2 regions of the Nocardia sp. NPDC051787 genome follow, and region 2 is predicted to be linked to the other one. Evidence: riboswitches for the same ligand, from Rfam matches in the RefSeq annotation. Region 2 holds a riboswitch; the other holds the start of a gene.
What was found. Region 2 has a riboswitch for cobalamin ahead of AB0M45_RS25070 (CbtB-domain containing protein). Riboswitches for the same ligand answer to the same signal wherever they lie in the genome.

Region 1: it holds a riboswitch for cobalamin, as region 2 does, so the genes downstream of both, metE (5-methyltetrahydropteroyltriglutamate--homocysteine S-methyltransferase) here and AB0M45_RS25070 (CbtB-domain containing protein) in region 2, are expected to answer to the same signal.

The regions. Positions count from the first base shown of each region.
Region 1 covers NZ_JBFAYO010000018.1:66,078-81,249, forward strand. Annotated here, with positions in the region: gene AB0M45_RS20405 (dihydrofolate reductase family protein) at 1-312, shown strand, start outside; gene AB0M45_RS20410 (GntR family transcriptional regulator) at 477-1,160, opposite strand; partial or broken gene AB0M45_RS20415 (YbhB/YbcL family Raf kinase inhibitor-like protein) at 1,250-1,756, shown strand; gene AB0M45_RS20420 (MFS transporter) at 2,517-3,980, opposite strand; gene sigJ (RNA polymerase sigma factor SigJ) at 4,180-5,109, shown strand; gene AB0M45_RS20430 (short-chain fatty acyl-CoA regulator family protein) at 5,088-6,509, opposite strand; partial or broken gene AB0M45_RS20435 (MmgE/PrpD family protein) at 6,654-6,974, shown strand; partial or broken gene AB0M45_RS20440 (citrate/2-methylcitrate synthase) at 6,976-7,162, shown strand; gene AB0M45_RS20445 (limonene-1,2-epoxide hydrolase family protein) at 7,281-7,652, shown strand; gene metE (5-methyltetrahydropteroyltriglutamate--homocysteine S-methyltransferase) at 8,116-10,383, opposite strand; cobalamin riboswitch at 10,554-10,742, opposite strand; gene AB0M45_RS20455 (pyruvate carboxylase) at 11,202-14,606, shown strand; gene rsmD (16S rRNA (guanine(966)-N(2))-methyltransferase RsmD) at 14,603-15,166, shown strand.
Region 2 covers NZ_JBFAYO010000026.1:92,107-107,278, reverse strand. Annotated here, with positions in the region: gene radA (DNA repair protein RadA) at 1-885, shown strand, start outside; gene AB0M45_RS25095 (hypothetical protein) at 1,088-1,741, opposite strand; gene AB0M45_RS25090 (carbonic anhydrase) at 1,866-2,489, opposite strand; gene AB0M45_RS25085 (A/G-specific adenine glycosylase) at 2,577-3,521, shown strand; gene AB0M45_RS25080 (alpha/beta fold hydrolase) at 3,567-4,313, opposite strand; gene mhuD (mycobilin-forming heme oxygenase MhuD) at 4,372-4,686, shown strand; cobalamin riboswitch at 4,767-4,919, shown strand; gene AB0M45_RS25070 (CbtB-domain containing protein) at 4,949-5,143, shown strand; gene AB0M45_RS25065 (CbtA family protein) at 5,134-5,916, shown strand; gene AB0M45_RS25060 (hypothetical protein) at 6,021-6,416, shown strand; gene AB0M45_RS25055 (OsmC family peroxiredoxin) at 6,599-7,039, opposite strand; gene AB0M45_RS25050 (multidrug efflux SMR transporter) at 7,363-7,683, opposite strand; gene AB0M45_RS25045 (NAD(P)H-dependent oxidoreductase) at 7,685-8,332, opposite strand; gene AB0M45_RS25040 (helix-turn-helix domain-containing protein) at 8,440-9,123, shown strand; gene AB0M45_RS25035 (ABC transporter permease) at 9,043-9,906, opposite strand; gene AB0M45_RS25030 (ABC transporter ATP-binding protein) at 9,903-10,805, opposite strand; gene AB0M45_RS25025 (histidine kinase) at 11,067-12,809, shown strand; gene AB0M45_RS25020 (response regulator transcription factor) at 13,162-13,854, shown strand; gene AB0M45_RS25015 (hypothetical protein) at 14,611-15,172, shown strand, end outside.

The sequences.
Region 1 (15,172 bases), on a different contig from region 2:
CTCGGCGAACTGGCGGACGTCGTCGCGCTCGGCGAGACCGTCGACTTCGGTGCGCTGCTCGACGACCTCGGCGCCCGTGGCGTCCACCGGCTGATGGTCGAGGGCGGCAGCCATATGCACACGGCGTTCCTGTCGGCCGGGCTCGCCGACGAGCTGCACCTCGCGATCGGCCCCACCCTGGTCGGCGACCCTGACGCGCCGCGGTTCGTGAATCCTGCACAGTTCCCGGGCGGGTCGACGCGGCGGATGCGACTGGTCGACGTCACCCAGCTCGGCGACGTCGCAGTGCTGCGTTACCACCCGAAGACGTAGGTCAGTACCGGTCGTCCACATTTGGCGGGGGCGGCCGATATTCTTCGCCCGCGGTGGCGGCCTGTGCGCCGCACGATGTTTCGGCTCGAGTGAGCGTGCTGGAGAAAGGCCCGCCCGGCCGGACGCCCGTCGGTCCTTTGTGGGCGCACGGCCGCCGAGGTGTATCAGGCGTTCTTTGCGGTCAGTCCGGCGGCGGTCAGGGTGAGGTGCCGGGTCAATATCTCGGCTGCGGTGTCGGCGTCGCGGGCCAGCGCCGCCTCCTCCAGTCGGCGGTGTTCGTCGGCGCCGTCCCGGTCCGGGTTGCGGTGTGTCGACCAGCGGCGAGCCAGCTCGCTTGCGGTCCACATCCGGTCGAAGGTCTCCAGCAGGACGGGGTTACCGCAACCAGCCAGCAGGGTGCGGTGGAACACCCGGTGGGCTTCGGACCATGCTTCGCTGTAGTACTCGCCTTCCTCCGGGGCGTATGGCGGGGTGCGAGCAAGTCGGTGGTGGGCGGCTCGGACGCGGGTCTCCCACTCGACGTCGCCACGCTCGATGGACATGCGCAGCAGGACCGGTTCGATGGTCCGGCGAGCCTCCGCGATCTGCTGCCAGCGGCGGTCGGAGAAGGCCGGGACGGCGAAGCCGCGGTTGGGCAGCCGGTCGGCGAGGCCATCGCCGACCAACCGCACGAGCGCCTCACGTACGACGGCCAGGCTAACGCCGTGCTCCTGTGCGAGATCCTGCGGTTTGAGGGCGTCGTTGGGGGCGTACTCCCCCCGCATGATCGCAAAGCGCAGGTGTGTGTGTACCTGCTCGGAGAGCATCTGCTTCCCCGACGAGGCCGAGGTGTGGGCCGTCCCGGTCATTCCAGCAGCATAGACGATCCGGTAGATAATCGATTATTTCTGTTATGGTCGATTCCGTCTCCGCAGTACGGCTTGAAAGGTACGACGCGATGAGCGCCAACGATCCCTTCGCCCGCCTCCCCGAGGCGACATCATTCATTGTCACCAGCACCACCGTGACCGACGGCGCCGCGTTGCCGCCGGAGCAGTTCTCCTCCGGTGTCCCCGGCGGGAAGGACGTTTCCCCTCAATTGGCCTGGAGCGGCGCCCCGGAAGGCACCAAGAGTTACGCCGTCAGCGTGTACGACCCGGACGCCCCCACCGGGTCCGGGTTCTGGCACTGGGCGGTTGCCGACATCCCGGCCACTGTCACCGAGCTACCCGAGGGCGCAGGCGACGATACCGGCTCGGGCTTGCCCGAGGGCGCCTTCCAGCTGCCCAACGACGCCCGCGCGGCGCGCTTCATCGGGGCAGCGCCGCCGGCCGGGCATGGCCCTCACCGCTACGTCATCGTGGTGCATGCCCTCGACGTCGAGTCCATCGGCGTCCCGGCCGACGCCACCCCGGCGTTCCTCGGCTTCACCATGGCCTCGCACATCCTCGGTCGCGCGGTCCTGACCGCCACGGCGGAAACGCCGCACGTGGACGAGCGTCCCGCGGGCGAGGATGTCGAACGGATCGAGGTCTCCCGGCTCATCCCCGCCTCCGCCGGCGCCATCTTCGCGGTCCTGACCGACCCGAAGGGCCACGTCGACATCGACGCGTCGGGAATGCTGCTCGACGCCGAAGGCGAACCGGTCGAACGGCCCGGTGACCGGTTCCTGGTCCATATGGACCGGGAAGCCCTCGGGGATCTTCCTCTGGGCAAGTACCACGTCGAGGTTGTCATCATCAAGCTCGCCCCGGACCAGGAGATCGCCTGGACCGTAGAAGGACGGACCCCGCCTCATGTCCGCCACATCTACGGCTACCGGTTGGAACCGGCCGCAGACGGCACCCTCGTCACCTCGTATTACGACTGGTCGGAGATCGGCGAGGAGTGGAAGAAGCGTCTCACCTTCCCGGTCGTCCCCGAGTTCGCCCTCAAGGCCACCCTCGGGATCCTCGAACGCACCGTCCGTCGGAGAACAACCGCCTGACGAGACGCCGCTCGGCCGCCCGAACGCCCTCCGGATCGGTTGGCCGACAGCGGATCCGGCGCGGTAGTCCCAACACGCAAATTGCCGATTCCGGGACAGCGAGGAACCGCGGGCCGAGTTTCAGCGCGGCCAAGTCATGCGAAGTGCGAGTTGTTGTGCGGGGCGGCCGTGCGGAGGCGGTGTAGTGGACGACGTCGGTGGGGGCCGGGAGCCGTTCGATTCCCGGCCCCTGTCGACCTCAGACCGCCGCGGGTTCTGTGGCAGACGCCGTGGACTCGGCATCCCCGCGTGCGTTGACCGTCCACAACCCGAGGAACGCGGCGACCACTCCGATGACGCCGCCGACGAACAGCGCCCGCCCGAATCCGGCGTTCATCGCCTCGATCGGCGTGTGTCCCGCCGCGAGCTGGGCATTGGTGTGCGAGGTCGCGACGGCGGTGAGCACCGCGAGACCCAGCGCACCGCCCAGTTGTTGCCCGGTATTGAGCAGCGCGGCGGCCAGGCCCGCTTGTTCGGGCGGCACTCCCGCGTTCGCCGCGGTGGTGTTCGCGACGAAGACACCACCGGCGCCCAGTGACATCACCAGCATTCCCGGCAGCAGATCGGTGACGTAGGACCCGTCGGTCGACATGCGCGACAGCAGCAGAACACCGATCCCGCACAGCAGCGACCCGACCACGGTGAAGACCCGCGTCCCGGTTCGGGTGAAGAACTTCGTCGCCAGACCCGCGGCCACACCGATGGTCAGACTCACCGGAAGGTAGGCGACGCCCGCCTCGAACTCGCCGTAGCCGAGCACCGTCTGCATGTACAGCGTGACGAAGAAGAACATCGACAACATGCCCGCGGCGATCACCAGGTGGGACAGGTTCGCCGCGGCAAGTCCGCGGATGCCGAAGATCGACAGCGGCACCAGCGGGTCGGCGGTGGCGCGCTCGTTGACGACGAACGCGACGAGCAGGACCGCGGCCACACCGAGCAGGCCGATCGTGCGCGCGTCGCCCCATCCGTATTCCGGGGCCTTCACCAAGCCGAACACCAGCGTCATCAGGCCCGCGGTCGCCAAGACCGTACCCAGCACGTCGAAGCCGCGCCGGATGTCATTGCGCTGATCGTTCGGAATCAGTAGCGGTATGGCCGCCAGCACCAGCACGGAGACCGGCGTGTTGACGTAGAAGACCCAACGCCAGCCCGGCCCCTCGGTGATCACCCCGCCGAGGAACACGCCGGCGGCCGATGCCAAACCCGCGGCGCCGCCCCAGATTCCGACCGCGGTGTGCCGGTCCGAGCCTTCCCGGAAACTGGTGGTGAGGATCGACAGGGCGGCGGGCAGCATCAGCGCGGCGCCGATACCTTGTGCGAAGCGAGCTCCGATCAGCAGCCCGCTGCTGTCGGCGAGCCCGCCGAGCGCGGAGGACACGCCGATGACGACGGTCCCGGCGATCAGGATCCTGCGGCGTCCGAGCAGATCGGCCAGCCTGCCGCCGAGCAGCAGCAACCCGCCGTAGGTGAGCAGATATCCGCTGGTGACCCACTGCAACGTCGGCACCGGCATGCCGAATTCGCGTTGGATGGTCGGTAGCGCGACGTTCACGATGGATGCGTCGACGAAGTCGAGGAAGGCGACCGTGCACAGCAGCGCCAGCGTGAGCTTGCCGCGGCGGGTCGCCAAGAACGATGGTGTTTCGGTGGGTGCGAGCACTCCGATGTCCTCTTTCTCGATGCGGACGTTGTCGCCCGTTGCGAACCGAGAGGCCCCGCGTCGGCTGGATGTGACATCGCGGCCCGGTGCCGAGAGACGGATCACAATTCGGAGCCGGACGTCACATATCGCGGCGCTGTCTCGCTCCTATGCGTGAGACCGGCGCGGGCGCGATCGTCCCGCACAGATAGGAGGTCTGATGACCGAGGCCGCCGGCGAGGCCGCTACGCGGGTGTTCGCCGACCACCGAGAACTGCTGTTCTCGGTGGTCTACGCCATGCTCGCCAGCGTCGCCGACACCGAGGACGTGCTGCAGGAGACGTGGCTTTCCTGGGCTGCCCGGGTGGGTGAGGGCAGTGACGAAATCCGGCATCCCCGGGCGTATCTGGTGCGCATCGCGGTGAACCAGGCGCTCGCGCGGCGCGCGGCGATCAATCGCAGGCGCGAGACCTATGTAGGCCCGTGGCTGCCCGAGCCGCTGGTCACCGACACGCCACAGCTCACCGAGGACGCGTCGGAGGGCGCGCTGCGTGCCGAATCGGTGTCCATGGCGGTGCTCGTGGTGCTGGAGACGCTCACCCCACTCGAGCGCGCGGTCTTCGTGCTGCATGAGGTATTCGGCTATCCGCACACCGACATCGCGGAGATCCTCGGCCGCACCCCCGCCTCCATCCGTCAACTCGCCCACCGGGCCAGGGAGCACGTCCACGCGCGGCGGCCACGCTACCGAGCCGACCCGCACACGCAGCGACGGGTGACCGAGAAGCTCGTCGCCGCCCAAGCGGACGGCGACCTGGCCGGTCTGCTGGAACTGCTCGCGCCGGACGTCGCCTTCTGGTCCGACGGCGGCGGCAAGCGGCGGGCCGCGCTGCGCCCGATCCACGGCCGGGAGAAGGTCGCTCGCCTGCTCACCGGCGAGAACCTACTGAACGATGTGCCCGATTTCGGTGTCGGATATCGGTTCGTGAACGGGGACCCGGCCGCGCTGATCTTCTCCGCGGGCGCACCGTTCGCGGTTCTCGTCCTCGACATCGATCCGGCCACCGACCGGATCCGTGGCATCTACGCCGTGTCCAATCCGGACAAACTCACCAGGATCGAAGCCGGTCAGCGGCCGACGCGCGGGTAGGGCAGATCGATACTGGTGTGCTCGGTGATCGCCAGCGGGCTGCCGATGTGCGGGAACGCGCGCTGCGGGCACGCGGGACGCTCGCAGACTTTGCAGCCCGCGCCGATCGGCACCGCGGTGGCCGGGTCGTCCAGCTGCAAGCCCGCCGAATACACCAGGCGCTCGGCGTATTCCATGTCGCAGCCGAGCCCGATGGAGAAGCTCTTCGCCGCCGTGCCGAATCCGTGTGGGGCGACCGCGGCCGTGCGGGCGATCCACAGATAGCGCCGTCCGTCGGGCATCTCGGCGACCTGGGTGAGAATGCGGCCGGGATAGGCGAACGCCTCGTGCACCACCCACAGCGGGCAGCTGCCGCCGACCCGGGAGAAGTGGAACGCGGTGGCGGACTGGCGCTTGGAGATATTGCCCGCACGGTCGGTGCGGACGAAGAAGAACGGTACGCCGCGCTGTCCCTGCCGCTGCAGGGTGCTGAGCCGATGACAGATGGTTTCGAAGCCGACCTCGAAACGCAAGCTGAGCAGGTCGATGTCGTAGTGCAGTTCCTCCGCCGACCGCAGGAATCGCCCATAGGGCAGCACCAGCGCGCCCGCGAAGTAATTGGCCAGCCCGACGCGGGCCAGGGTGCGGGATTCGCCGGTCAGCGACGGGGTTCCGGCCAGCACCGCGTCCAGTTCGGCGCCGTACAGTAGGAAGGCGAGGGTAGTGGCGATCTGGAAAGCGCGCTGGCCGGGACGCAATCGCCGGGCCAGGGTCAGCGTGCGGCTCTCCGAGTCGTACTGCCGCTTGGGGATGGCCGGGTCCGCGCCGTCGCCGCGCACCAGAACCGTCACCCCGGCCCGTTCTTCGGCGATCCGCGCGAGCTGGCGATCGAGCGAGCCGATGGACAGGCCTGAGTTCTCGAACAGCTGCTCGGCGGCGATGTCGAGCTGCGGGATGTGGTTGTGGTGGTCGTAGAAGAAGTCGCGCACGTCTTCGTAGGGCATCGGTACCCCGGGCGCGCCGGCGGGCGCGGACACCCGCGCCGAGAGCAGGTCGAGCTGATCGGTGGCCGCGCGTAGTCGGCGGTGCATCGCCACGACGATCCTGGCGATCTCCGGCTGGCGGGTCGCCAGCTCCTCCACCTCGGTGAGCGGGGCGGTGTGCCCGCCCGCGGCGTCCATCAGCACCTCGTGCAGGTCGGACACGAGGCGCGCGTCCGAATCGGCGGCGAAGAACTGGACGTCGAGGTCGAAGGTGGAATTGAGTTTCAGCAGTACGGGAATGGTGAGGGGCCGCTGGTCGCGCTCGAGCTGATTGAGGTAGCTGGGTGACAGGTCCAGCGATTTCGCCAGGGCTGCCTGGGTCATCCTCCGCTCTTCGCGCAGCCGCCGAAGCCGGGCGCCCGCATACATCTTGCGCACGTGCACGATAGTAACTGCGACTATTCGCAATCATCGCAAAATCGGGGATTGTTCCCGCAAAAATATGCTTTTGCGAGGTATTAAGCAATATGTCCGGCCTGCGTAGCATGCGAAGAATGGATTTGGCACGCTCGTGGAGGATGCATGAAGAGACACATCGTACGCGCACGCGCCGCCGCCGAGGAGTTCCCGCGCTCGGAGCATCTCGCCACCAAGATCGCCGAGGTCGCCGCGGATCCGGTCGAGGTGACCGCCGAGGTAGGCGCGATGATCGTGAACCGGATCATCGACAATGCCGCCGTGGCCGCCGCCGCGCTGACCCGCCGCCCGGTGACCGCCGCGCGTGCCCAGGCCACCGCACAGCCCTACCGGCCGCGCGCGGGCCGTTCAGGGGCAACGGTGCTCGGACTCCCCGCGCGGCAGCGCGTTTCGCCGGAGTGGGCCGCCTGGGCCAACGGTGTCGCGCTTTCCTGCAGGCCCCGCCTATTACTTGATGGGCTTCGACATCGCGATGTTCACGCCGATCTTCGTGATGAGCCGGATCGCCGGATGGACCGCCCACATTCGTCGAGCAAGCGGCATCGAACGCGTTGATCCGCCCGCTGTCGGAGTACATCGGCGTGCCGCAGCGTGAGCTGGCCACCGGACGTTGACCGGAGCGACTGCCCCGGCGGGTGGCGGACCCTCGATTTCCTTCCATACCGAGCAATTGCTTGGTTGAATCGAGGGGCGAACCCCGCCCACCGGCCAGCAGGAAAGTGAGCCACGCGAATGCCGACTCCTGACGAGCTCGTCCGTGCGATGTGCCGAAGCTGGTCCGACCCCGATCCCGACCGGATCAGCGCGTACTTCGCCGAAGACGCCGTCTACCACAACATTCCGATGGAACCCATCGTCGGCCGCGCCGCCATCCGCGATTTCATCGCGGGCTTCCTGACCACCTTCGACGCCATCGACTTCGACATCCACCACCAGATCGCGTCCGGCAACGTGGTCATGAACGAACGCACCGACACCCTGCTCTCCGCGGGGCGGGCGACCCCACTCCCGGTGATGGGCTTCTTCGAGGTCGCCGACGGCACCATCGCCACTTGGCGCGACTACTTCGACATGGCGGTCATCAACCGGGCTTTCGGACTGTAGGGCGGCCCGGGCGACCAGGTGGTCCTCGGATTCGGGAAATTCGTCGCGACTGCCCGGAACCGAATCGAGTGAACGCGCGTCGAAGTATGGCAAGAGGGGAAAAACCGAGTCGGAGATGACGTGCGAGGAGGGGTCTGCCGATGGAGCGTTGTTCCGGGTGTCACACGGCGTGGCGGAAGGGGATACGGACGCGGGTCCGCGTGCTGCCGGTGCTGCGGCAGGAGGAGCTGTGTGAGCGGTATCCGTCGCGGCGGCGGCCACGGCAGGAGCCGGAACGCGATTGAGCGCGTCGGTGATCGGTCGCGCTGACCGGAACTTCGATCCACGGGCGCGGGAAGCGATCTGTGGGATGGGGGAGAGGGTGACCAGGGGCGGCAGTCAATGCCGTCGGGCGGGCGTGACGTGAGTCGGCGCCCCCTTCGCCGGGGGAAGGGGGCGCCGATCATCGCTCAGGCGAACGCGTTCACCGCACCGCCGCCGCGGCGGCGACCATATTGCGCAGCGAGGCTTCCACCTCGGCCGGTCCCCTGGTCTTCAACCCGCAGTCCGGATTTACCCAGAGCCGTTCGGCCGGAACGGCTTTCAGCGCGGCACGCAGCGACGTGGTGATCTCCTCTACGCTGGGCACCCGCGGCGAGTGGATGTCGTACACACCGGGGCCGACGCCCAGATCGAAGCCCGCCGCGTTGAGGTCGTCGAGCACCTCCATATGCGAACGCGCGGCCTCGATCGACGTGACGTCGGCATCCAGCCCGGCGATCGCGTCGATCACCTCGCCGAACTCCGAATAGCACAGGTGGGTGTGGATCTGCGTCGCATCCGAGACACCGGAGGTGGCGAGCCGGAACGACCGCACAGACCACTCCAGGTACCCGGGCTGGTCGGCCACGCGCAGCGGAAGCAGTTCGCGCAGAGCCGGTTCGTCGACCTGGATGATCCGGATGCCCGCCGACTGCAGGTCCACGGTCTCGTCCCGGATCGCCAGCGCCACCTGACGGGCGGACTCCGCCAGCGGCTGATCGTCGCGGACGAACGACCACGCGAGAATGGTCACCGGGCCGGTCAGCATGCCTTTGACCGGCTTGTCGGTGAGCGACTGCGCGTAGCCGATCCACTCGACGGTCATCGGCTCCCGGCGCGCCACGTCACCGAACAGGATCGGCGGCCGCACGCAGCGGGTCCCGTACGACTGCACCCAGCCCTGCTCGGTGGCCGCGAAACCGTCGAGCTGCTCGGCGAAGTACTGCACCATGTCATTGCGCTCCGGCTCGCCGTGCACCAGCACGTCCAACCCGAGTTCCTCCTGGAGCGCGACGACGTCCGCGATCTCGGCGCGCATCCGGCGCACGTACTCCGCCTGATCGATCTCACCCTTGCGCAGCGCGGCCCGCGCCAGCCGGATCGCGGAAGTCTGCGGATAGGAACCGATCGTCGTGGTCGGCAGCGCGGGCAGCCGCAAGCGGTCCCGTTGCAGCTCGCGGCGCTGCTCGGCGGGAGCACGGCGCACGGCGTCCGGCCCGAGCGCGGCCAACCTCGCCCGCACCTGCGGATCGTTCAGCCGCGGATCCGACCGTCGCGACGCCAGTGCCGCCCGCACCGCGGCCAAGTCGGCGCCGATCGCCTCCGGTCCTTCGCGCAGGCCGGTGGCGAGCAGGCCTACCTCTGCCACCTTCTCCGCCCCGAAAGCCAGCCACGACCGCAGTCGCTCATCCAACCGCGTCTCCGTGGCCAGGGTGTACGGCACGTGCAGCAGCGAGCACGAGCTCGAAACCGCCAGGCGGCCAGCGGATCCCAGCAATGTGCCGAGGGTGGCCAGCGCGCGGTCCAGGTCGGTGCGCCACACGTTGCGTCCGTCCACCACTCCGGCGACGACCAGCTTGCCCGCGAGGGCGGGCACCGCCGCCACCGCGGAAACATCGGTTCCGGAGGTGAAGTCGACGGCGACGGCCTCGATCCCCGTGCCGGCCAGCGGCGCGAGCGCGGCACCCGGATGGCCGAAGTAGGTCGCGACGAGGATCGCGGGACGCTCGGTCGCCTCGGCCAGCTCGGCGTAGGTGACCTGCACCAGGTCGATTTCCTCCGCCGAGAGGTCGGTGACCAGCACCGGTTCGTCGATCTGCACCCACTCAGCCCCCGCGGCGGCCAGCCTGCGCAGCAGTTCCCTATAGAGCGGTAGCAGCTCGAGCAGCCGTGCCTGCGCCGAGCCGCCGGTCGCCTTCGCCAGCTTCAGGAAGGTGATCGGGCCGATCACCACCGGCCGCGCGGGCACGCCCAGCTCGAGCGCCTCCCGCAATTCTTCCAGCAGCTTCTCCGGATGCAGCGAGAACGCGGTGTCCGGGCCGATTTCCGGCACCAAGTAGTGGTAGTTGGTGTCGAACCATTTGGTCATCTCCAACGGCTCGACCGTGTCGGTGCCGCGTGCGGCGGCGAAGTACCGATCCAGCGGATCGGCGATCCCGGCGACCCGAGGCGGCAGCGCGCCGAGCAACACGGCGGTGTCGAGCATCTGGTCGTAATACGAAAAGGTCCCGACGGGGATCGAGTCCAGGCCCGCGGCGTGCAGTTCGGTGAGCTGAGCACGCCGTAGCTCACGTGCCACGGCGTGCAATTTCCCGGCATCTGTTCTGCCTGCCCAATAGGCCTCCGTTGCCCGTTTGAGCTCGCGCCGCGGCCCCACCCGCGGTAGCCCGAGAACCGTTGCGGTAAACGGCTTTTGCTGTGAAACAGTCACGATGTTTCTCCATTGCTGAGGACGAAAGCCATCGCCATACGGGCAGGCGGAGAACCTTATGACATGCCGGAGATATTCCCGGCCGAGGAGCCCGACACGTCAGCTGGTGATCCGCACGCCCAATCCACGAGGCGGTGGCCGCCGGATACGGTGTACCCGGCACGGCTGGCAGGTCTTCGGACTCGCGGGCACCGGCCGCGGGATGGCCCGGCTCGTGCCGGTGTTCCCGATGGCCGACCTACTGGCCGTCGCTTCCCGAGTCGCGGCACCTTCCGGCCCGGTGAACTCAGTGCCTGGTGACGGCGGTCGTTCCTGCATACCGCTGCGGGACAGTCCCGGATTCCCACCGGGTTCCCTCTCGCCCGCCGTGACGTCGCCGCACGGGCGGGCTCGACTCCGTCGCGCGACGTCGGGGCTCCATCTCGCCGCGCACCGGTGAACCAGCTGCCCCCTCAGCATAGGCTGTGCCGCCTCTCCGGGCCTTTAGGCCGTACTAGTCGGGTGACCTAGGATTTGCGTTCAGGTCCTGCGTTGGGTGCGGCCCGGGCTTTGGGCGTACCCGGTGAGTTACCCATGTGCTCACGAAATCACTCGCTGCGCTGGGAGTTGTGCGGTGGCCCGCCGTCGATCCCGCGGCAGCGACCGGCGCGTCGGCCAGCTGATCGAGTAATGGGCGCCCGGCGCGCGGTTGCTCCCGCGAAGCTCATGTATCGGTCTCGTGAACGCAACTTCGCAACGGTGCTAGGGCCCTTTGTGAAGAGCCTTGCGAAGGGGGATTCCATGTTCGTGCGGTTCACGAAGCCGGGTACCTTAGGTCAATGTTCTCGAAAGTCTTGGTTGCCAACCGTGGCGAGATCGCCATCCGCGCCTTCCGCGCGGCCTACGAACTCGGCATCGGGACGGTCGCCGTGTTCCCCTATGAGGACCGCAATTCGGTTCATCGGCTGAAGGCGGCGGAGTCGTATCAGATCGGGGAGCCGGGCCATCCGGTCCGGGCGTACCTGTCCATCGATGCGATCATCGAGGCGGCCAAGTCGGCGGGGGCGGACGCCATCTACCCTGGCTACGGCTTTCTCTCCGAGAACCCGGACCTGGCGGCGGCCTGTGCCAGGGAGGGCATTACTTTCATCGGGCCCTCGGCCGAGGTGCTCGAGCTGGCGGGGAACAAGGCGCGCGCCATCGAGGCGGCCAAGGCGGCCGGGCTTCCGGTGCTGCGCTCCAGCGCGCCGTCGGCGGACGTGGAAGAGCTGATCGCCGCGTCGCGGGAGCTGGAGTACCCGATCTTCGTCAAGGCGGTCGCCGGTGGTGGCGGACGCGGTATGCGGCGCGTCGCCGCCCCCGAACAGTTGCGTGAATCGATCGAGGCGGCCTCGCGGGAGGCGGAGTCGGCGTTCGGTGATCCGACCGTATTCCTCGAGCAGGCGGTGGTGAACCCACGGCACATCGAGGTGCAGATCCTGGCCGATCAGCACGGCAACGTGATGCACCTGTTCGAGCGGGACTGTTCGGTGCAGCGCCGCCACCAGAAGGTCATCGAGCTCGCGCCGGCGCCGAACCTGGATCCGGCGCTGCGGGAACGGATCTGCGCCGACGCGGTGGCCTTCGCACGCGAGATCGGCTACTCGTGCGCGGGCACCGTGGAGTTCCTGCTCGACGAGCGCGGCAACCATGTCTTCATCGAGATGAACCCGCGCATCCAGGTCGAGCACACGGTGACCGAGGAGATCACCGATGTGGACCTGGTGCAGTCGCAACTGCGTATCGCCGCGGGAGAGACCCTCGCCGACCTCGGGTTGAGCCAGGAAGCGGTGACGATCCGTGGTGCGGCACTGCAGTGCCGGATCACGACCGAGGACCCGGCCAACGGATTCCGTCCGGACACCGGCCGCATCACCGCCTATCGCACGCCGGGCGGCGCGGGCATCCGGCTGGACGGCGGTGCGAATCTGGGTGCGGAGATCGGCGCGTACTTCGACTCGATGCTGGTCAAGCTCACGTGCCGCGGTCGCGACTTTTCGACGGCGGTGGCGCGGGCGCGCCGGGCGCTGGCGGAGTTCCGTATCCGGGGTGTGGCCACCAATATCCCGTTCCTGCTCGCGGTGCTGGATGACGCCGACTTCAAGGCAGGCCGGGTCACCACCTCGTTCATCGATGAGCGCCCGCAGCTGCTGACCCTGCGCCGATCCGCCGACCGCGGCACCAAGATCCTCGAGTACCTGGCCGATGTCACCGTGAACAAGCCGCACGGTGAGCGGCCGACCACGGTGTACCCGCACGACAAGCTGCCCGCGATCGACCTGAGCGTGCCGCCGCCGGACGGCTCCCGGCAGCGGCTGCTGGCGTTGGGTCCGGACGGTTTCGCGCGGGCGCTGCGCGAGCAGAAGGCGGTCGGCGTCACCGACACCACCTTCCGCGACGCGCACCAGTCGCTGCTGGCCACTCGGGTGCGCACCAACGGCCTGCTCGGTGTGGCCGGGCACGTCGCGCGCCTGACGCCGCAGCTGCTGTCGATCGAGGCGTGGGGCGGCGCTACCTACGACGTCGCCTTGCGGTTCCTGTACGAGGACCCGTGGGAGCGGCTGGCCGCGTTGCGCGAGGCGGTACCGAACATCTGTTTGCAGATGCTGCTGCGCGGGCGCAACACCGTGGGTTACACGCCGTATCCGGAGCAGGTGACCCGCGCGTTCGTCTCCGAGGCGACCGCGACCGGTATCGATATCTTCCGTATCTTCGACGCGCTCAACAACGTCGACCAGATGCGTCCGGCCATCGACGCGGTGCGCGAAACCGGGACGGCGATAGCGGAAGTCGCGATGAGCTACACCGGTGACCTGGCGAATCCGGACGAATCGCTCTACACCCTCGACTATTACCTGAAACTGGCCGAGCAGATCGTCGACGCGGGCGCGCACGTGCTGGCCATCAAGGACATGGCCGGTCTGCTGCGGGCCCCGGCCGCTACCAAGCTGGTCACCGCGCTGCGCAGCAACTTCGATCTGCCGGTGCACGTGCACACCCACGACACGCCCGGCGGTCAGCTGGCCACCTACCTCGCCGCGTGGCAGGCCGGTGCCGACGCCATCGACGGTGCCAGCGCGGCGATGGCCGGAACCACCAGCCAGCCCGCGCTGTCGGCGATCGTCGCGGCCGCGGCGCACAGCGAGTACGACACCGGCCTCGATCTGCAGAACGTGTGTGATCTGGAGCCGTATTGGGAGGCGCTGCGGAAGGTGTACGCGCCGTTCGAGTCCGGGCTGCCCGCACCCACCGGCCGGGTCTACACCCACGAGATCCCCGGCGGTCAGCTGTCGAATCTGCGGCAGCAGGCCATCGCGCTCGGCCTCGGTGACCGGTTCGAGGAGGTCGAGGCCAAATACGCCGCGGCCGACCGGCTGCTGGGGCGCCTGGTGAAGGTGACGCCGTCGTCGAAGGTCGTCGGCGACCTGGCGCTCGCACTCGTCGGCACCGGCGTCGACATCGAGGATTTCGCCGCCGATCCGGGGCGCTACGACATCCCCGATTCCGTGATCGGGTTCCTGCGTGGCGAACTCGGCACCCCCGCGGGGGGATGGCCCGAGCCGTTCCGCAGCAAGGCACTGGCCGGTCGCGGCGCTGCCAAGCCGGAAACACCGCTGACCCCCGCTGACGAGAAAGGGCTGGCCGGTAGCTCCGAAGAGCGGCGCGCCACGCTCAACCGCCTGCTTTTCCCTGGCCCCACCGCGGAATTCCTCTCCCACCGGGAGAAGTACGGCGACACCTCCGGGCTCTCGGCCAACCAGTTCCTCTACGGCCTGCGCCGTGGTGAGGAACACCGGGTGCAGCTGGAGAAAGGCGTCACCCTGCTCATCGGCCTGGAGGCGATCTCGGAGCCGGACGAGCGCGGCATGCGCACCGTGATGTGCATCCTGAACGGGCAGCTGCGACCGATCTCCGTGCGCGATCGCTCGATCGCCAGCGACATCCCGGCCGCGGAGAAGGCCGACAAGGCCAACCCGGGACACGTCGCGGCTCCGTTCGCCGGCGTGGTGACGCTCGCTGTGTCCGAAGGCGATTCGGTCGCCGCGGGCGAAACCATCGGCACCATCGAAGCCATGAAGATGGAAGCCGCGATCACCGCGCCCCGGGCGGGCATCGTCGGCCGCGTCGCGATCGGCCCGGTGCAGCAGGTGGAAGGCGGCGATCTGCTCATCGAGCTGACCGTGCGGGAATCCTCCGCCCAATGACCCGGATCGTCGCGGGGACGGCGGGTGGGCGGCGCCTGCGGGTGCCGCCTTCGGGCACCCGCCCGACCTCCGATCGGGTGCGGGAGGCGCTGTTCAGCGCCTTGGACGCGCGGCTGGACTTCGCGGGCGCCCGCGTACTGGACCTGTACGCGGGTTCCGGCGCGCTCGGCTTGGAGGCGCTCTCGCGCGGCGCCGAGCACGCGCTGCTCGTGGAGTCCGACCGCAAGGCCGCCGCCGTGGTGCGCGGCAATATCGCCGAGCTCGGGCTGCCCGGTGCCGAACTCCGGGTCGCGACGGTGGCGAGCGTGCTGCGGCTGGGCGGTGCGGGCGGCTTCGACGTGGTGTTCTCCGATCCGCCCTACGCGGTCGACAACGCCGCCGTGCTGGACGACCTGCGCGCGCTGGCCGAGCACGGTTGGCTGCGTCCCGGCGCCGTGATGGTGCTGGAGCGTTCGGCGCGTTCGCCCGAAACAGCTTGGCCCGCAGGCTTCCTGCCCGCGAAGTCGCGCCGGTACGGTGAAACGCGCATCGATCTGGCGGAGTTCGAGCCGGACCAGTAGACGCGG
Region 2 (15,172 bases):
GTCGACTCCGTACAGACCATGCTCGCTCCGGACGCCGACGGCGTGATCGGCGGCGTCACCCAGGTGCGCGCGGTGACCGCCGCGCTGACCTCGCTGGCCAAGGCGAGCGGGGTCGCGGTGCTGCTGGTCGGGCACGTCACCAAGGACGGCAACGTGGCCGGTCCGCGCACGCTCGAACACCTTGTCGACGTGGTGTTGCAGTTCGAGGGCGACAAGAACTCGACGCTGCGCATGGTGCGCGGCATCAAGAACCGTTTCGGCAGCGCCGATGAGGTGGGCTGCTTCGAACTGCACGAGGACGGTATCGCCGGTGTCGACGATCCGTCGGGCCTGTTCCTGCACCACCGGACCGATTCGGTGCCGGGCACCGCGGTGACCGTCGCGATGGACGGCAAACGACCCCTGGTGGGCGAGGTGCAGGGCCTCACCGTGAAGACCGAGATCCCGCAGCCGCGCCGCGCGGTGAGCGGGCTGGACTACAACCGGGTCGCCATGGTGCTGGCCGTCCTGCAGAGCCGCGGCCGGGTATTCCTCGGCAAAAGCGACGTCTACGCCGCGACGGTCGGCGGCATGCGCCTGGTCGAGCCCGCGGCCGACCTCGCCATCGCACTGGCCATCGCCAGCGCCGAAGCCGATGTGCCGATCCCTCCGGGCTGGGTGATCCTCGGCGAGGTCGGGCTGGCGGGCGAGGTCCGCAAGGTGACCGGCGTGAGCCGCAGACTGGCCGAAGCCGAACGCCTCGGCTTCACCACCGCCCTGATACCTCCCGGCCTTGCCCCCGCGAAAACCACTATGAAAATCCACGAGGTCAGCGACCTCCGCTCAGCCATCCGCATAGCGGGCCTCCGCAAACTGCGTGCCGCACCTGAAGAGGCTGCGAGCTAGCGCACGCTCACCACAAACGCGACCACACCGGCCCGAGCCCCGCTTTCGAGCGCAGCGAGACCGAACATTGCCCGTTCGCGGCCCGGCTCGCGTCCGAGTGGCCGATGCGCAAGCGACGAAGTCGCAAGCGGCGGTCGCTCGGACGCGAGCCACAAGGGGGCCGCGAACACGCAGCGCCGCAGGCGCTGCAAAACAGGCACAGTCAAGCGATGTTGAACGGCTCGGCCGCGCTGCGCACCGAACCCAGTTGCGCCACCACGTTGTACGCGCCCGGCGGCACCGGAACACGTTCGCCCGCACAGTTGGGCTGCGAGGTGGAGCCCGACCAGGTCACCGTGAACGCCGCCTGCTCACCGCGATTCATCGTGCGGACGTCGGGCTGGCCGTCCGGGTAGCAATCCGTGCTCGACCACAGCCGCCGCTGGCCGTCGAGCGTATGCACCGACACTTGCTGCAGACCGGAGCCCATGTCGCGGGTGCAGGCCACCGACGAGATATTGGTGATGACGATCCCGAACACCGGCTGCTCGCCGGTCCGGTAAGTGGGCTGCTCGACGGTCACTTTGATCGCGAGCGACTGGTCAGGGCACGGGGCCGCCGCCGCCACGCCGGCGGCGGACGACTTCGGTGCGCCGGAATCACCGGCGCCGGACGGCTTGGCCGCCCCGGTGTCGGCGGGCTTGGCCACGACCGAACTGGACCCGGCGACCTTGGTGTCGCCCGGCGAGTCACCGCCGCGCACGACCGCGAGCACGACCCAGATCACCAGCGCCAGCGCGACCACCAGGATGCCGATGGCGAATGCGCGACGACGCCAGTAGATCTCCGGTGGCAGCGGTCCATTCGGTTCCAGCACGCCTCAACGGTAAGGGCACGATCGGGCACAGCGTCTCAGGGGCACGGCGTGTCGGCCGCCCGCACCCGTTGGCGGCAGGTACATTCCGCCGGCACGCTGGGCAAACCTTGGGCGCGCCGCGGTTTCAGACCACCTCGCCGATGTTGCCGACGACCCGGTGCAGTTGCACTTTGCCCTCGGCCAGCTTGTAGGTGACGCACGCGATCGCGCACTCGCCGGTCGCGACCCGCTGCGAGATGATCATCGACCGCTGCATGAGCAGGCGGCTGGTCTCCACCACGTGCCTGGCCTCCATCTCGTCGACGGTGGACAGACCTTCGCGGCGTCCGATCAAAATGGACGGCGTGACCCGCTCCACAACACTGCGGATGAATCCGCCGGGGACCTCGCCGCCGTCGAGCGCGTCGATGGTCGCCTTCACGGCGCCGCAGCTGTCGTGGCCGAGCACTACGATGAGCGGCACGTTGAGCACCTGCACCCCGTACTCGATCGAGCCGAGTACAGAGCTGTCGACCACATGGCCCGCGGTGCGCACGACGAACATGTCGCCGAGGCCCTGGTCGAAGATCAATTCGGCCGCGACCCTGGAGTCGCCGCAGCCGAACAGGATCGCGTGCGGGTGCTGGCCGCTGACGAGCTTGGCCCGGTCCGCGGCGCCCTGGCTAGGATGCAGCAGCGTACCGCTGACGAAGCGTTCGTTGCCTTCTCGCAGGGACTTCCAGGCACTGATCGGGTTGGAATCCGGCATACCGACCATTGTGCACGCCGGTTGTGTTACCAGCGAGTTTGGTTGGTTACGGGTGGGCAAATACCGCCTTGCGGCGATAGGACAGGGATAGTGAGGGCAGTGCGGAACGGCGCACCGAAGGGCATCGACGCGGACACGTTGCTGGACTGGTATCGAGCGACCGCGCGCGACCTGCCGTGGCGCAGGCCGGGCGTCACCGCGTGGCAAATCCTGATGAGCGAGATCATGCTGCAACAGACCCCGGTCGTGCGCGTGGAGCCGATCTGGCGCGAGTGGGTGGCGCGCTGGCCGGTCCCATCGGCGATGGCGGCAGCCTCGCCGGCCGAAGTGCTGCGGGCCTGGGGAAAGCTCGGGTATCCGCGGCGCGCCCTGCGCCTGCACGAGTGCGCCGGAGTACTGGCGGCCGAGCACGGCGATGAGGTGCCCGCCGACGTGGAGGTGCTGCTCGGCCTGCCCGGCATCGGCGCTTACACCGCGCGCGCCGTCGCGTGTTTCGCCTACGGTCAGCGAGTTCCGGTGGTGGACACCAACGTCCGCCGCGTGGTTGCCAGAGCGGTGCACGGGCGCGCGGAAGCGGGCAATCCGTCCTCGCGCGATCTCTCCGAGACCGAAGCTCTGCTGCCACACCAGATCGACCGCGCCGCCGTATTCTCCGCGGCCCTTATGGAACTGGGCGCGACCGTGTGTACCGCGCGCACCCCGGATTGCTCGCGGTGTCCGCTGCCGAGCTGCGCGTGGATCACCGCGGGACGGCCGGCGACCGACCTGGTCCGCCGCACCCAGAAGTACGAGGGCACCGACCGCCAAGCCCGCGGTCGCCTGCTGGACGTCCTGCGCCACGCCAGCGGGCCGGTCGAGCGGATACGCCTCGATCTGGCCTGGACCCGCGACCCCGGACAACGCGATCGGGCGCTCGACTCGCTACTGGTGGACGGCCTGATCGAACAAACCGCCGATGGCTTGTTCGCGCTCGCGGGCGAGGGCGGCGGCCACGACGCGGAAGCCGTCCCGGATGGGCGCTGCCGGACGTAGTCCGTCGTCAGCCCGCGCTCGGCCGGAGCGAAGGCGGAGGCACGCCTAACCGCCGAGCACCCGCCGCAGGAAGCGCTCGACTTCCGCCCGGTAACGCTGTGGCTGGTCATCGTGCACGAGGTGCCCCGCGCCGGGGACCAAGACGTAGTCGGCTTCCGGATGCGCGGCGGCCATCCGCCGCATCTGTCCCGGTGGGGTGATGCTGTGCTCGCCCTCCAGCAGCAGGGTAGGCATCCGCACGGCGTGCCATTGCCGCCAGAAGTCCCGCGTGCCCCACTCCTCGGAGATGTCACGGAACGTGGTGACCGAACCGTGCAGCCGGTAACCCTCCGGTCCGCGCTCGAACGCGTTCAGGAAGTACTGCCCGGCCACCGGTCCGAAGAAGGAAAGCACCGCCTCGGCGTCGGGAAACGGCTGCGGCCATGCCTCGATCATCGCGGCCCAGTGCGCGGCGGTGCGGCCGGTGAAGTCCGGTGCGATGTCCTCGATCACCAGCGCTCGGACCCGCTCGGGGTGGGTCGCGGCGAACACCCAACCGTGCAGCGCGCCCATCGAATGCCCGATCACCACCATGGGCTCGGTGATTCCCGCCGTGCTCATGGCAAGGTCGTCGACGAACGCCTCGGTCGTCAGTTCCGCCGGTGCGGGCCTGCCGTGCCCGGCGGCGTCGAAGGTGTAGACGTGGCCGTGTTCGCGCAGCCAGTCCAGCTGATCGCGCCACGTGCGCGCGCTGCCCATCAGTCCGTGCAGCAGCAGAATCGGCGCGCCTGCCCCGCCTTCGTCGTGCAACATCGGTTCGACAATACGAGGCACCGAACACCTGCTCGGCGGCAACCGCTAGCTTGGACGCATGGCTGTTGTGAAGATCAACGCGATCGAGATTCCCGAGGGCGCCGGCCCCGAACTGGAGAAGCGGTTCGCCCACCGTGCGCACGCGGTCGAGAACTCGCCCGGCTTCCTCGGCTTCCAGCTGCTGCGCCCGGTCGCCGGAGAGAGCCGGTACTTCGTTGTCACGCAGTGGGATTCGGAGGAATCCTTCGCCGCGTGGCGGGACGGGCCCGCGCGCGAGGCGCACGCGGGCGAGCGCCAGAAGCCGGTCGCGACGGGCGCTTCGCTGCTCGAGTTCGAGGTCGTGCTCGACGTCGCCGGGAAGCCCGCGAACTGACCTCGGTGCCTATCGCCGGGCAGGCCTGCCTGCCCGGCGACTCGCCCGACACCGTGGTACGCCCGTGCCGGACATAGTTGACGCCGGGTGCGTGCGAGTGTCACAGTTCGAAGGACAAACGCGAAGGTGATGCGGTAATTCCGGTGAGATTCCGGAGCGGTCGCGCCACTGTGTTCCATGCACCGAGTCCGGTGCCGGAAAGCCAGACACCGGCACCGTCGCGCCACCACCCGATGGGACGCGTATCCCAAGGAGGACTCGAATGGCCATCGCGCATTCACCCAGCCGGGCAACCGATTCCCTGGCCACCGTGCTCGTCACGGTCGGTGTCGTTCTTCTCGCACTACTCACGCTCTACCTGGTCGGATTCGACCAGGGCGTCATCTCGCGCAGCGGGATGTACCTGCATGAGCTGATGCACGACGGACGCCACCTGCTGGGGCTTCCGTGCCACTGATCGGATCGCTCACGACACTGCTGCTTCGCGGCCTGCTGGCCGGCCTCATCGCCGGGCTGCTGGCCGCGACAGTCGGTTATTTCGTCGGCGAACCCAAGGTGGACGCCGCGATCGCCATCGAAGAAGCGGGTTCCGCCACCGAGCACACGCACGCCGAGTCGCCGGCCGGGCATTCGCACGGGGACGAAGAAGAACCCCTGGTGAGCCGCACCGGCCAGAAGTTCGGGCAGTTCCTCGCGCTCGGGCTGGCCGGGGTCGCGCTCGGCGCCATCTACGCCTCGGTCGCGCATGTCGCGCGCCGCTACACCACGCTGTCCGGGCCGCGGCTCGCATTGGTGCTGGGCGTAGCCGGCTGGGCCGCGATCGTCGCGGTGCCATTCTTCAAGTATCCGGCCAATCCACCGGCGGTGGGTGATCCCGACACCATCAACGACCGCACCCTGCTGTGGCTGGCGGCGGTGCTGCTCGGCATCGTGGCGGTCGGTGCCGCGGTGGCGGTGTTCACCGTGTTGCGCGCACAACTGTCCACGATCCGGCTGATCGGCGGTGTTGCCGCGTTCGTCTTGGTGACGGCGCTCGGCTACGTCCTGTTGCCCGGCGTCGACGAAGTCAGTGTGGATTTCCCGGCCACCCTGCTGTGGGAGTTCCGGATCGCGTCACTGGCCGAGACGGCGACGCTGTGGACATGCTTGGCCCTTGGCTTCGCGGCACTCACCGAGTTCGCGGCGCGTACCGATACCCCGGTACGGGTAACGGCTGCTACCGCGGACTGATTCGCGTCCGGAAGCGCTGCGGCAGTGTCGATCCTATGACCGGCACTGCCTTTCCTTCCGCCTCACTGCGGGTCCCCGCACCAAGCGCTGTTCGTGTCGCCTTCGTGGGGCTTGTCGTCGCTTTGCTGGCGGGCGTCGCCGAAGGGTTCGTGCGTACTGCGCGTGCGTTCGACGCCGAACGCGCGGACCTGCTGGCCGGATTCGGTATACGTATCGTGATCTACCTCGTGGTGCTGGCCGTCGCGGTACGTATGACGCATGGCGACCGTTGGGCGCGTCTGCTGATCACCGTGGGCATCGGCGTGTTCGGTCTGCTCTCGCTGATCAGCGAGCCGCTGGCGGCGGCCATGTCGGCGAAGGAACTGCGCGACCTGTTCACCGACGTCACCGCCGTGTCCGTATCGCTCGGTGTCTTCCGCGCAGCCCACATAGCCGCCGTACTCATCGCAGTTCCCGCGCTCTACACCCGCTCCGCCCGCCGATGGTTCCGCGAGCACTGATCCTTCGCGCACCCGCCTCGCCAAACCCGCGCCACCCGTGCAGACGCTGATACTTGGCGCACCCGCCGCGCTCCAAACCCGCGCCCCTGCGGCTGACTCCGCAGGCGGTGATTCTTCAGGCACCCGCCTCGTTCCCCGCACACGTCACCGCGGTGTGCGGGGAACAAAGCGGCCGCGCGAAACTACGCGAGGGCCGCGTCGAGGGTGATGTTGTCGACACCAGCCAGCGCCTTGCTGACCGGGCAGCCCGCCTTGGCGGCCGCAGCGGCGGCCTGGAAGGCGTCGGCGTCGATGCCGGAGACGCGACCGCGGACGGTCAGCTTGATGCCGGTGATCCGGAAGCCGCCCGCCGGGTCGGGGCCGAGGGTCACGTCGGCGGTGACGTCCAGGCTCTCCGGCGTGCCGCCCGCGTTGCCGATCTGCGCCGAGAGCGCCATCGCGTAGCAGGAGGAGTGCGCGGCCGCGATCAGTTCCTCCGGGCTGGTGGTGCCGTCGGCCTCCTCGGCGGAACGTTTCGGAAACGACACGTCGTACTTGCCGACCCCCGAACTGGTCAGCTCGACCTGTCCCGAACCCTCCTGCAGGGTGCCGGTCCAGGCGGTACGCGCGGTACGTGTGGGCATCACGGTCCTTTCGCCGATGATCGTTTGACGATTCAGGACGAACCTACCCCGGCTGCCTCGCCCCAGCCCACCGCTTCGCCGATCAGTTTCGCGCCGTCGTCCGGTCCGCACTCGCGCTGTGGTCAAAGTCCAGCGCGTTGGAATCCCAGATGCGCCAAGCACATCGGGTATGGCCGCCCAAACCAAGAGACGCTCCCTCGACCGAGCGATCGACGACGCCCGAACGCACACCTGGACCGCCAGGATGCCTCGGCGACAGGACGCGCCCGCCGGGCATCTATCCAGCGCCCGGAACCGTCGCTCGCCCGGTGGACAACGGCAGGTCACTCCGCGTTGGTGATCCTGGCCAGCACGATGCCGCCGACGATCAGTGCGAGCGCGAGTACGCGGCCCGCGCTGAGCGGGTCCTTGTTGACGACGATGCCGAGGGTGATCGCGCCGACGGCTCCGATGCCGGTGAAGACCGCGTAGGCGGTGCCGACGGGGAGCGTCTGCATCGCCCTGGACAGCAGGTACACGGCGGTGACGCCGAGGGCGAAACAGACCAGCGTCGGCACGAGTCTGGTGAAGTTCTCGGTCGGCTTGATGCTCTGCGACCAGACGATCTCCACCAGTCCGGCGATACCGAGGACCACCCAGTTCATCTCAGTACTCCTCGGCCAGATCGCGCGCCGTCGCCAGCGCGAGGGTGTAGGACACGTCGTGCTCCGCGCGCCGATGCGCGAGCGCGGGGTCCTGACGGGAATTGGCGAGCTCCGCGTGCACGAAAACCGTGTCCGCAACCGCGAAATGGCCTGCGAAGAAGTCGCGCAGAAAGCGTTCCTGATAGTCGTACGCCGCCTTGGGCGCGCCCGGCGAATACGTGCCACCACGTGCGGTCGTCACGACGAACCGCCGCTCGCCCAACGACATCCGAGGAAAGGTCACCTGGTCCAGCCATGCTTTGAGGGAGGCTGGGATCGAGTAGTTGTACATCGGAGTGCCGATCAGGATGACGTCTGCCGCGAGCAGTTCCGCGAGCAGCGGCCGGATGATCCCCCACGCGGCAGCCTGTTCCGGGGTGCGGACCAGTTCACCGAGCCGTTCCGGATCTGTACTCGGCAGGGCCAGCACCGCATCGCACAGTTCGGTCCACGCTTCCCCGATGAACGGCACCGGGTCGGCGGCCAGATCGCGGTAGCGGTAGTCGCCGTCGGGGTGCCGCGCACGCCATGCGCCGGCGAATGCGGCGCTCAGCTCCCGGCTGATCGACCGACGCCGTGCACTGGCATCGAGATGCAACAAGGTGCTCATGACCAAACCTCCAATTAATTGGACATATCGTCCGGTTCAGTTCCGAACGACGCTAGCCTTAACCGGACATATTGTCCACTTATTCCGGCGTCGGCTAGAGTCGCAGCATGGAACCCCGTGCCGACCTGCTTACCGGTACCGAGACCGGCCGGGCGAAATCGCCCGAGCGCGCGGATGCGGCGCGCAACCGGGCCAAGGTCTTGGCGGCGGCAGCGGAACTGTTCGCCAACCGGGACCCCCGTACGGTGACGATGGATGACATCGCGAAGGCGGCCGGTGTCGGTCGCGGAACCTTGTACCGGCGCTATCCGGACATCAACTCGATCGCGGTGGCACTGCTCGACGAATACGAGCACGGCCTGCAAGAAAAGTTGCTTTCCGGACCACCGCCGCTCGGCCCGGGAGCCGAACCCGGACAACGGCTGGCCGCTTTCTACGCCGCGATGGTCGAATTGCTGGACGAGCACGCGCATTTGGTGCTCGGCACCGAAATCGGCGGAGCCCGCTTCGCGACCGGCGCGTACGGCTTCTGGTACGCGCACGTGCGAGTACTGTTGGTAGCAGCGGGAATCCGGGAACCAGACGCGATGGTCGATCCGCTTCTCGCGCCGCTGGCAGCGGAGGTCTATCGGCGGCAACGGGAGCGCGGCCTCACCTCCGCGCAGATCACCGACGCGCTGCGCACAATCGCGGAAACGCTTCTCGGCGATTCACGCCAGATCGCGTTTCCGCATCAGCCAGATCGTGCCGCCCGCGAAGAGCAGGAGGTAGCTCGCCAGCACGACCAGTGATTCGGTTCTCGAAAGCACATCGAGCACACCCGGCGTGGCCGGTCCGTCGACCGTCCGCATCGCCCCGGCCAGCGACCCCGCTGCCGTGCCGGGCAGATGATCGGTAACCACCTCGATCGGCGGGAAAATGCCCGCGACGCCGCGCAGCAGGTTCTCCACCACCAGCACCCAGACCAGGCCGAGTCCCACAGCGAGTGCGGGGCCGCGAGCGATCGCGCCGATGAGGGCACCTGCCAGCGTCCACATGCCGAGAATCGCGATGCCGGTGACAATTCCGAGCAACGTCCGGTCCAGTTCCGGCAGTGCGAGCGGCTGCGATTCGGATACGGCGATCACTCCGGCCACCGCGATATCCGCGACGAACGCCGCACACACCAGCCCGGCCACCACGCCCGCGAGACTCACCACCACCGCGGCGACCGCGTGCACCCGGGAAGGCCCTTGTGTGAACACGGTTTTCCAAGTTCCCCAGCCATATCCACTGCCGATGGTCAGCGCCCCGAGGATGAGCAGCAGCGCACCGCCGAACATCGCCATGCCCTGGGTGAACACTTCCGGCACCGCAGCGGGCAACATCTGCCGCAGCAGCGCCTCGCGGGGCAGCCCATTGGACATTCGGCCGGATTCGCCCGAGGTATACGCCAGGTAGTTGAACAGATAGGCGAACGTAAGATTCAGCAGAATCCAGGTGCCCAGGATTATCCAGAACGCGGGCCACTTCCGTAGCCGCAGCGCTTCCGCTTTCGTGCTGGCCACCAGGTCACGCAGCCGCAACGTATTCATCGCACCGCCTCCAGTCGCGTCATTTCGAAGAACACTTCCTCCAGGGATTTCTCGTCGACCCGCAGTTCCAGAAGATCCGCGCCCGACGCCACGACGGCACGTGCCACCTCAGGCGCGGACACGGTCTGCGACTCGATCCGGATGCCCCGCGCGGTCAGCAACGCCGAACGCTCGCCGACCAATCGGCGCACCGCGGGTAACGCCAACTCCAGCGGCTCGGCGCGCAGCAGCAGCGACGAGGCCCCGCGCAACTCCGCGACCGTCGCTTCGGTGAGCAACCTGCCGCGCGAGATCACTCCGACCCGGTCACAGATCTCCTGCACCTCGCTGAGCAGGTGGCTCGACAGCAACACGGTGTGGCCGTCGGCGGCCAGATCCGAGATCAGCTCCCGCATTTCCGCCGTGCCCGCGGGGTCGAGGCCGTTGGTCGGCTCGTCCAGAATGAGCAGATCAGGTTCGCCGAGCAGCGCCGCGCCCACACCGAGCCGCTGTTTCATGCCCAGCGAGTAGGTGCGGAACTTGTCGTCCGCGCGGGGCGTCAAGCCGACCCGGTGCAGCGCGTCCGTCACGTCGGTCCGGCCGAGGCCGCGGTACTTCGCCAGCACCAGCAGGTTGTCCCGGCCGGAGAGGTAGGGATAGAAACCAGGGCCTTCGATGAGCACACCGATCCGGCGGACCACCGCGGGATCGCCGGGGCTTCGCCCCGCCACCAGGGCCGTGCCCGCACTGGGACGGATCAGCCCGGCCAGCATGCGCAACGTGGTGGTCTTGCCGGCTCCATTCGGGCCGAGAAACCCATATATCTCGCCGGATGCGACGCTCATGTGGACACCGGCCACCGCGGTGTGCTCCCCGTAGCGTTTGGTCAACCCTCGGGTGACCACGATCGAATCTGTCATGCACCGAGAATCCGCCGCCGACCCGGCCAGGACATCCGTCGCGGAGCGACGTTCGGTGTACGTACGGAGCACTACTACGAACACCGCCACCTGCAGCCCTACGGCCGATCGCAACGGCACACTCGACGACGGATTCACCGCGTCCGCGACGGCGGAACTTCGCCCGCGCCCATCGCATATTTCGAATGCCGATCGGCCGTATTCGGGAAATACGTTCACAGGCGGACGTCGAATCAGGGCTCAGCCGCATAGGCTACGTGCGTGCGGGTGGCAGCGTTTACGGATCGGAGCTCGGTCGGCTTGGACTGGGGCGTCGCGCTCGTCGTGGCCGCGGTTCAGGTGGTCGGAGGCACCTTCGCGAACATGCGGCAGACGGGCGTGCACTCCCTCGATGTGCTCGGGTACCTACTGCTGCTCGCCGGTCCCGTGGCGCTGATCTGGCGGCGGGCGCAGCCGGTGCCGGTGCTGTTCGTCGTCCTGGCCGCGTGCCTGGCGTATTCCCTGCGCGGCTACGGGTACGGGCCCGTCTTCGTCTCGCTGGTCATCGCCTTTCTGACCGCCGCGAGCAGTGGATCCCGTTGGTGGACTTATCCACTCGTCCCGCTCGGCTACCTCGCCCTGGTCTGGCCGGTGCCCGCGCTGCTCGGCCGTCCCGCCGACCTGTGGCAGATCTTCGCGCTGATGGCGTGGCTGGCCGTGCTGCTGTCGGTGGCCGAAGGGATCCGGCAGCGCAAGGCCGTGCTCGTCGCCCGCAGACAGCGGGCGGAAGCCGCGCTCCGGGACGAGCAGGCGCAGCGCGAGCGGCGAGCCAGCGAGGAGCGCCTGGCCATCGCCCGCGAGTTGCACGACGTGCTCGCCCATAGCCTTTCGATGATCAACGTGCAGTCCTCGGTGGCGCTGGAACTTCTCGACAAGCGGCCCGAGCACGCGGAGACGGCGCTGACGGCGATCAAAGTCGCCAGCCGCGACGCGCTCGCCGAGGTGCACGCGCTGCTGCACACGATCCGATCCGGAACGGTCGCGACGCCCGAGGACGAACCGGCCGCCGCGCACACCGAGGACGAGGCCGGCCATCGCCACACGCCCGGCTCGCGTGACGACAGCGATTCGACCACTGCCGAGCCTGCTTCGAGCGACAGTTCCGCGAGGAAGGCCTATGCCGCCGAGCTGCCGCCCGCCCCGCGCGCTCCCGCTCCGAGCGTCGGCGACCTGGACGAGCTGTTGCAGCGCCCGCGCGCGACCGGTTTGACCGTCGGCACCCGAGTGCTCGGCACCCCGCAGCAGCTGCCCAGCGTCATCGACGCGGCGGCGGTGCGGATCATCCAGGAGTCGTTGACCAACGTGCTCCGCCACGCGCCGGGCGCCGACGCGACGGTGACCGTGCGCTACACGACGGACTCGGTCGATATCACCGTCGACAACACACGCCCCACCTCCGCCCCGTCACGGTCCAACAGCGGCGGCAACGGCGTCATCGGCATGCGGGAGCGGGCCCACGCACTCGGCGGCGCGCTCACGGCAGGCCCGCGTCCCAGCGGCGGCTTCCGAGTCGCGGCGCGGCTGCCCGCCCGAGCCCCTGAGCCGGGAGCAGCCCAACTGGATACGACGTCACCAGGACCAACGCCGATCGGCACAGCACCGAGCACGCCCGCACGGAGCAACGTGGCGACAACCGCAACCGATCAGGAAGCAGCCGGGCCGAGCACGGCGACGCCAGGAACGACGCCGCCCGGCACCAGACCGATCGACGCAGCATCGAGCACGGCCACCTCCGGCACGCCCGTCCGTGGCAACGCGGCAACAAGCGCATCCACGCCGGGGGCGGCCGAACCCGATACGGCGCCGAGCAGCGATGTGCCGACCAAGACGGCCCCGCCCCCGCGCACGGCCGCCCCGAGCACAGCCGCATCAGGCATCCCCGGGACGACTACGGCCCCATCAGGCGGTTCGCAAAACGAACCCACCGACCGACCGAGCACATCCGCCGGACGCGTGAAGCGCTAGCTCCTTCCGATGGCAGAGGAGGCTGCGATGTACGACCCCACGACGACACCCAGAGGGGAGACGCGCCTTCGGTCGACACGCCGCCGACCACGACCGCACGGGGCAGTCGGCTGGCTACGCGGCGGACTCGGTCGACATCACCGTCGACAACACCCGCTCGACCAGCGTCCCGTCGCGTTCCGGCAGCAGCGGCGGCAACGGCATCATCGGCATGCGCGAGCGGGCCCACACACTGGGCGGCGCGCTTACGGCAGTTGCAGCATGCCGGCACTGCTGGGCAGCCGAGTACATCCGCTGGAAAGCCGTAGCGTCCGGTGGGGACGAACCGGGCGGCGCAGAGGAGTCTCCTTCGATGCATGACCACGACGGCGCAGCCGGGCACGACAGCATCCGCGTCCTGGTGGCCGACGATCAGGCTCTGGTGCGCGGCGGGTTCGTCGCACTCCTGGACGCCCAGGACGGCATCGAAGTGGTCGGCGAGGCGGACAACGGTGAACAGGCGGTGCGCATGGCCCGCAGCCTGCGCCCCGACGTGGTGCTGATGGACATCCGCATGCCGATCCTGGACGGCCTTGCCGCCACGCGCATGATCGCCGAGGACGCCGAGCTGGCCGACGTGCGCGTCGTCGTGCTGACCACCTTCGAACTCGACGAGTACGTCTTCGAGGCGATGCGCTCCGGCGCGACGGGATTTCTCGTCAAGCACACCGAACCGGCCGATCTGGTGCGCGCCGTCCGCGTGGTCGCCGGGGGCGATGCCCTGCTGTCCCCCGGCGTCACCCGCAGGCTGATCGCGGAGTTCTCCGCACGCGCGAAGACACCACCGGCCGCAACTCTCGCCGAACTCACCGACCGCGAGCGCGAGGTGATGACCTTGGTCGCCGAGGGTCTCACCAACGCCGAAATCGGCGACCGTCTCTTCATGAGCCCCGCCACGGCGCGCACCCACGTCAGCCGCATCCTCACCAAGCTGAACGCAAGAGACCGCACCCAGCTCGTGGTCATGGCCTACGAATCCGGCCTGGTCCGCCCGGGCTGGCAATAGCGCGGTGCGCAGGGAAGCCCAACACGCCTTGGCCCCGATTACCGATCGGGCCGCCGAATCCGCCAGCGCTCAGGACACCGACGGTGCTCGCTGACCTCCCGCGCAGAGGAAACCCGCCTGCGCGGGCAGCCCTCTGACAATGGCCGGACGGACTCCACTCGACGGTGGGCGATGAACCGCACATCCCCGATGAGCGCACGTGGCACACGCCGCAACAACTTGTCGGGCGGCAGCGGGACTGCCCACCGACATCGGGCATGGTCGGCGTGAGGCCCGCGGCGGCGCTCACCGGTCGTCGCACTGCACCGATTCGACACGGGCGGGTCGGTCGCGCGGACGAGCCTCCGGGATGGGCCGAACCCCAGTGAGCCGCAGGGCTGTGTCGCCAGATCCGTTCTGGGTCAAGAGTGATGAGATCGGATACAGCGATGACTTGCTGTTCGGCGGCTTGCAGGTGTTCCAGGTGGGGCGTGATGACCGCGGCCGCACCGAGGCGATCGACGAGTATGCGCAGCCGCATGACCGGTGCGTCCACCTCGGGCCCGAGAGTCAGCGTTCGGGCCAGGTCGTAGCCCAATCTGCGAGCCAGCGCACGGATTGGGTGGAACGCGGCGAAGTCGCCACCATCTTCGATGTTCGGGAACTGACCCGCGCCGCCGACGCACTCGGTATCCCACGCTCGGCGCTGACCCGATCTTGCTCGAACCCTCCGATCCGAGGACCATCGAAACCGGGGAGGGTGAAGGAGCCGAGAACGTGGACCGCAGACAGTTCGGCCTAGCAGCAACAACGATGGCAGCCGTCGTCGGGAGCACTGCGACACCGGCAGCAGCGGCGGACTCGATACGCGTCGGCACCGGCCACATCACATATATCCAGACCCTGACGCAACGGCTGTGGGAGCATGACAATCGTTTCGGCGGTGGCAGTATCGCGCAGTACGCTCTTCAGCAGTACCGCTTGGCGCGTCGCCTGCTCGACCATGGTGAATACGGTCCGCGCACCGGTGCTGAATTGGCGAATGCGGTCGGCTGGTTGTCCAATACCGCAGCGTGGTTGGCACGTGACTGCGGACGACCGGACATCACGCGGCACTGCCTGATGAGATCGGTCCTGCTGGCAGAACAATGCGGCGACACACTGCTGTTGGCGGCAGCGCTCGGTGACCTCGCAAATGTCGGCGTCGGCTCAACCGAACCTGGCCGGGAGTCGATACGGCTCGCGCACCGTGCGACTGAACTCGTCCGTCAGCTCCCTTCGATCCGGCTGAACGCACTGCGCGCGGCAGAAGAAGCCACCGCACACGCAGCCATAGGAG